Regions from separate parts of the Mesorhizobium sp. WSM4828 genome, predicted to be linked through region 1. Evidence: riboswitches for the same ligand, from Rfam matches in the RefSeq annotation. Region 1 holds a riboswitch; the other holds the start of a gene.
The links. A riboswitch is a leader RNA that binds a small molecule or an ion and turns the genes downstream of it on or off. The one in region 1 is predicted to bind cobalamin.

Region 2: another riboswitch for cobalamin. It lies ahead of AC0L2X_RS07795 (CbtB domain-containing protein); the one in region 1 lies ahead of AC0L2X_RS10655 (DUF1636 family protein).

What each region holds. Positions count from the first base shown of each region.
Region 1 covers NZ_JBVVQK010000007.1:82,154-85,387, reverse strand. The annotation lists partial or broken gene AC0L2X_RS10665 (cobaltochelatase subunit CobN) at 1-176, opposite strand, end outside; gene cobW (cobalamin biosynthesis protein CobW) at 195-1,235, opposite strand; gene AC0L2X_RS10655 (DUF1636 family protein) at 1,232-1,666, opposite strand; cobalamin riboswitch at 1,705-1,908, opposite strand; gene AC0L2X_RS10650 (winged helix-turn-helix domain-containing protein) at 2,182-3,234, opposite strand, start outside.
Region 2 covers NZ_JBVVQK010000005.1:16,969-20,202, forward strand. The annotation lists gene AC0L2X_RS07785 (MFS transporter) at 1-368, shown strand, start outside; gene AC0L2X_RS07790 (aromatic ring-hydroxylating oxygenase subunit alpha) at 347-1,540, opposite strand; cobalamin riboswitch at 1,682-1,878, shown strand; gene AC0L2X_RS07795 (CbtB domain-containing protein) at 1,915-2,094, shown strand; gene AC0L2X_RS07800 (CbtA family protein) at 2,110-2,892, shown strand; gene cobU (bifunctional adenosylcobinamide kinase/adenosylcobinamide-phosphate guanylyltransferase) at 2,885-3,234, shown strand, end outside.

The DNA.
Region 1 (3,234 bases):
AGTGCTGCCAGCCGCATTGAGGGCAGGCGGCCCGCATCTGCCTTCCACGCCGCCGCCAGCCCGGCCAGGTCGCTGTCGGTGAAGGACAGGGCCACGACATCCGCAGGTGTTTGCCTGAGATCGACAGGCTCGGCGAGATCGTCGAGCGAGGCGGATGTCGTGGTGAGGATGTGCATGGCGGCTCGTGCCTGAGGTCAGCCGGCGAGGATACGTTCGATCGCCGGACGGTTCAGCCCTTTCAGGCCAATGACGACGAGGCGCGAGCGGCGATCGTCTTCAGCGGTCCAGGCGCGGTCGTAATAGTGGTTGACGCGCGGGCCGACGGCTTGCAGCAGGAGCCGCATCGGCTTGCCGCCGACCTCGACGAAACCCTTGACGCGCAACACGTTTTCCTCCTCCGCCGCCGTGGCGACGCGTTGTGCCAGTTCGTCCGGGTTGGACACAGACGCAATGTCGATGACAAAACTATCGAAGTCGTCATGTTCGTGGTCGAGCTCGTCGTCGTGGTGGGTCTTGCGGTTCTCGATGTCGTCCTCGACAGCAAGCCCGAGGCCGAGCAGCACCGACGGATCGACCTTGCCTTGCGAGGTCGGCACGATCTTCACCGCCCGCGCAACATGCTTGCCGATGACGGCATTGGCACGGGCCGAGCCGGCGGCGTCGAGCAGGTCGCTCTTCGACAGGATGATCAGGTCGGCGCAGGCGAGCTGGTCCTCGAATACTTCCTCGACCGGATCGTCGTGGTCGAGCGTCTCGTCCTGCGCGCGCTGCGCCTGCAGGGCATCCATGTCGTTGGCGACGCGGCCATCAGCCAGCGCCGGCCCGTCGACCACGGCGATGACGCCATCGACCGTTACACGGCTTTTCACCGACGGCCACTGGAAGGCCTGGACCAGCGGCTTGGGCAAAGCGAGGCCGGACGTCTCGATCAGGATGTGGTCGACCCTCGGCGTCAGCGACAGGATCTGGTCGAGCGCCGGAACGAAATCGTCGGCGACGGTGCAGCAGATGCAGCCATTGGCCAGTTCGACGATGTTTTCCTCGGGGCAGGTGTCGATGCCACAGCCCTTCAGGATCTCGCCGTCGATGCCGATGTCGCCGAACTCGTTGATGATGATGGCCAGCCGCTTGCCTTTGGCGTTTTCGAGCAAATGGCGGATCAGCGTCGTCTTGCCGGCGCCGAGAAAGCCGGTGACGACGGTGCAGGGAACGCGCGAAAGGGAGGCAGCGGTCATGTCAGGTCCTTCAAAAGGTCAAGGGGAGGGATGCGGGCAACCAGGCCGCGCTTCAGGCAATCGGGACGGCCGCGCCACGGAATGAGCCCATCCGTCGAGGTGGCGAACAGCTTTGCGCCGGTCACGAGATCGGCGCCGCTGGTCGCGGTCAGGTCGCCGAAGACGTAGCTCCAGCAGCCGTCGCGCAAAATCGCGGCGCTGAGCCGGCGCTTGCAATTGCCGAGGCATTCGACGGTGCGGATCTTAATGTTTTCGCTGGAAGCGGCGCGGCGCGTGTCCTCGGCGAGCAGTTCGCCGGCGCGGGGATGGGCGTCCGAACCGGTCTCGTCACGGCAGGACGAGCAGACGATGACGGTAACGCCGGCCGGGGAATCACCATGGCCGGACAATAAATCCGCTGTCTCAGCCGGAAAACTGCTGTCGCGTTCCAAATCAGGCTCCTTGCCCGGAAAACCCGCCAGGCGATCGGATTCTTATGTCCTAGACGGCAGGTCTCCTGGCTCGCGGGTCATCGCCTGGGTGCCGCCTTCCCGGGAATATCCCAGTGGTTTTCGGCCTTGGCTCGTCGCTTACAGTTGCGGGGACAGCCGCGGATTTGAAATCGAGATTTCGCACCGCATTCCCTCTTGGCCCTTGCCGTTGCGGGCAGGGGACCGTCTGGAATGGATTTAGGCTTTTGCAGGCGGTGGTGTCAACGCATGGTTCCGACACGGCGAGGGAAACGCTTTAGAGCAATTTTCGATGTCGGCGCTGCCCCTCATTGCCCTGCCGGGCATTTCTCCCCGTATAGTGACGGGGAGAAAGGACGACTTCGTTTGGGACTTCGCCAATCTACAGGGTTGTAAGGCTGAGCGCCTAGGTTGCGGCAGCGTCCCTTCTCCCCGTCACTACACGGGGAGAAGGTGCCGGCAGGCGGATGAGGGGCAGCGCCGAGATCGGCAATCCCTTACGAAACCGCGACATCCGCCAGCGCATGGCCCAAATCCCCCGCAGGCGTGACTTCAATCCGCTCAAGCCCGAGCCAGCCCTGCATCTGCTTCAATTCTTCGAAAAGCTCGGCTGCGGTTTGCGGCGGGGCGCCGAGCTCCGCATAGGCGGCATGGACGCGCAACACGCCGGCCGGGCGGTCGGCCCTGAGGTCGACGCGCCCGACGATGCTGTCGCCGAGCAGGAACGGCAGCACATAATAGCCATACCGGCGCTTTTCTGCCGGCGTATAGATCTCGATGCGGTAGTGGAAGTCGAACAACCGCTCGGTGCGCGACCGCTCGAAGACGACAGGATCGAACGGCGCGAGCAAGGCGCGCGCCTCGATCCTGCGCGGCAAACGGGCGTCCTTGTGGAGATAGGCCGGCTTGTTCCAGCCTTCGACGCTCACCGGCAACAGCTCGCCAGCCTCGACCAGCTCCTCGAGGCGGCCCTTGATATCGGCGGGCGAGAGGCGGAAATAGTCGCGCAGATCGCCTGCCGTGGCGACGCCGTGGGCGCGGGCGGAGATACGCAGCAATTCGCGATGCGCATCCTCGGGGCAGGGAACCGGCAGAGCGAGTACCGCCGGCGGCAGTACGCGCTCCGGCAGATCGTAGAACCGCTCGAAGCCGCGGCGATGCGCGGTGGTGATGCGGCCGGCCCAGAACAGCCATTCGAAGGCGTGCTTGGCATGGCTCCAGCCCCACCAGCCACCATTGCCCTTCTGGCCTTCAAAAGCAGATGCCGCGATCGGGCCTCGTTCGGAGACCTCGCGATAGATCTCCTCGATATAGGCGGCGTGCTCGCGACCCCATTTGGCCAGTCCGCTGTACATTTCGTCGCCGCGCTCGGCCCGCTGCATGCGCCAGCGCATCAGCGGATAGGTCTCGACCGGCAGGAACGAGGCTTCGTGCGCCCAATATTCAAAGACCATGCGCTTGCGCGTTACGGCGGCGTCGTCGAGCAGCGCCAGCTTGTAGGGGCCAAGCCGCGAATAGAGCGGCATATAGTGGGCGCGCACTACGGCGCT
Region 2 (3,234 bases), on a different contig from region 1:
AGCGTTTCGGCGGCCGGCGCACCATGACGTTCGCCTATTTCGCGATGTCGGCAACGCTGCTGGCGGCCGGCGCCGTCGGCGAGGCCGCACCGCTCGTCACCGGCGGGTTGCTGCTTTGCGGTGCCTTCTTCACCATCGCGCTCGATGCGCTGGGCTCGACTGCCTTCATGCGCTCGGTGCGCTCGTATGAGCGGGCACAGATGGCGGCGGTCTACCGCACCTATCTCGACTTTTCCGAGCTGACGCCGCCGCTGGTCTACTCGGTGGTGCTGGCGTTTTTCGGACTGGGCGCGGTTTTCGCGACGCTCGGCCTGCTGGCGGCGATCTGCGGCTTCGTCACCTGGCGCTATCTGCCCAAATCGCTTTGATGTTCAAGCGCCGCATGGCGCTCGCGCACCCAATTGTGGAAGCGGTGCAAATCATATTCCTCGGGCATCAACACGCCGGCCTTATGGCGCATCGAGCGGAGGCCCTTCTGGTTGACCTCGCAGATATCAGCGTCTTCCTCCAGCACCTGGGTGCCGAAGGCGACGATGTTGTCGATATCGGCGGCCGGATCGGCGAGCGCTTCGGGCGAAAAAAGCCATTCGGCGGTGAGTTCCGTCTGCTCCGGCCCAAGCGGCACCAGCCGCACGGTCCTGACATAGTCGACATGGCCGACGACGAACATCGACGGCAGGCTGGTGGCATAGGTCTGCCCGGCAGCACGTTCGGCCGGCGTCAGGCCGGAAAAGACCGAGCCGTGGACGCGCCCGTCGCGCGACCAGGTTTCGGCCCCGGCCCGCAAGCCGCCGGCAAATTCCGGCGCGTCATTGTCGGCATGGCGCGCCCATTCGGGGTCGTCATGGCGGCCCATCAGGCCGCGGCCATAGATCGGTACCAGCCGCGACAGGTCCTTGTGGACGCCGGGGCAGTGCAGGCACTCGTTGAAGTTTTCCCAAAAGATCTTCCAGTTGCAGTTCATCACCTTGCGCAGGACATGGCCGCTCAGCAGCGTTTCCAACGGCCAGTTGGCGAGGTTCCCGGATGCCGGATCGAAGGATGTTTCAGCCGAACCGGCAGCGTCTTCGGCGAGGTTGACGAAGACAAAACCGCGCCACACCGACAGCGCGACGCGGTAGAGCGGATGATCGGCCTTGTCGAAACCGTCCGGCAGCGATTTCGACGGCACGCGCACCAGATCGCCGCGCAGTGAATAGGACCAGGCGTGGTAGGGGCAGGTGATGAGCCGCGCCTTCAGCCGGCCCTCGCTCTGCTGGCAAAGCTGCGAGCCGCGATGCCGGCAGGTGTTGTGGAAGGCGCGCAATTCGCCGGCCTCGTCGCGCAGCACGACGACCTCCTGCGTGCCTATGCAAAACGTCCTGAAAGCCAGCGGCTGGGCAAGGTCGGCTTCGCGGCAGACGAGCAGCCAGTTGCGATACCAGATGGCCTCGAGATCGTTCTGATAGGCCGCGATGTCCCAATAGGCCGATGACGGCAGCGTCGGCTCGGCCCGCGTCAGGCCGTTGTAGGGACCGCGCTCATTCGGGCCGGGTTGCATGCCGGCTTCCTCCCCGTCCGCCAGCCGACACCCGGCCGCGAAAATTGTCAATCGCGGCGCCGGCCGGCCAGCTTGGCGAGGCGGGCGCATTCGCCACACGATCCGGCGGAATTTAGTTTGCCGGGCGCGGCGATTCTGCCTATAGTCGCTGATGTCGTCGGTTCCGTTTGGAACCAAGAGGGAATGCGGTGCGGGCAAGTTGTTTGCCCAATGCCGTGGCTGCCCCCGCAACTGTGTGCGGTAGTCCTCTCCATATGCCACTGAAGGTTCGCCTTCGGGAAGGTGGGGAAGGGCGCTGATCCGCGAGCCAGGAGACCTGCCGGCGACAGGAAACTGACTTCTATGCCCTCGGGTGGAGGGCGAAAGGACAAGACATGAATACCGCTTCCGTCTCGCTCGGCGCTTCCGTCTCCTCGCAGTCGCGTTTCATGCAGCTGGCGCTTGCTGCATTCCTCGGCATTTTCGTCATGGGCTTTGTCGGCTTCTCGCATATCGATGCGGTCCACAATGCCGCACACGACTATCGCCATTCGATGGGCTTTCCCTGCCACTAACAAGGGGCTGACATCATGACACTGTTTCGCAACGTCGTGTTCATCGCGGCGATCGGCGGGCTTGTGGCCGGCGTCGTTCTCGCCTGCATGCAGGCCTATGCCACGGTGCCGCTCATCCTGAAGGCGGAAGTCTACGAACAGGCCGGCGGCGGCCATGACCATGCCGCCGCACCTGCGGCACCGGCCGAAAACGCCGCAGGCACGACGGCTATGAGCAGCGCCGCGCCGGCACCGGTTGAAGCAATGGCTCCGGCTGAGGACGAAGGCTGGGCGCCGGCCGACGGCTTCGAGCGCTTCGGCTTCAGCGTCGTTGCCAATATCGTCACCGGCATCGGCTTCGCACTGGTCCTGGTTGCGGTTTCGGAATTCGCCGGCGGCATCGGCAATTGGCGCCAGGGCCTGTTCTGGGGGCTTGCCGGCTTTGCCGTGTTCACGCTGGCGCCGGGCCTCGGCCTGCCGCCGGAACTGCCGGCGATGCCGGCGGCCGACCTTGTCCAACGCCAGATATGGTGGTGGGCAACAGTGGTGGCGACCGCGGCCGGTCTCGGCCTTATCGTCTTCCGCAGATCGCTGCCGCTGGTGGTTCTTGCCGTGGCGTTGATCGTTGCGCCGCATATCGTCGGCGCGCCGCAGCCCGACAGTTTCGAGACGACGATCCCGGAAGGCCTGCACCACCAGTTCGTGGTGGCGGTGACGCTGACCAATCTGGTGTTCTGGCTGGTGCTCGGCGCGGTCGTCGGCGTGGTGCGCGGCCGCTTCACCGGCACGGCGACCAGTCTGCGCGACAGCTTTGCCTGACCGCGCTGCCGGGGCACTGACCCTGGTCATCGGCGGTGCGCGCTCCGGCAAGAGCGCGCATGCCGAGAGCCTGGTGAGCGCCTGTCCGACGCCTTGGAGCTATATCGCCACGGCGCAAGCCTATGACGAAGAGATGCGCCAGCGCATCGCGCTGCACCGCTCGCGGCGAGGCGAGGGCTGGACGACCATCGAGGCGCCGCTCGACCTTGCCGGCGCGATCGAGGTACTGCCTGACGGCCAGCCGGTGCTGATCGACTGCCTGACGCTGTGGCTGACCAACCATATGCTGGCCGACCATGATGTCGAGGCCGAATGCCGGAGGCTGGCCGATGTGCTGTCGCG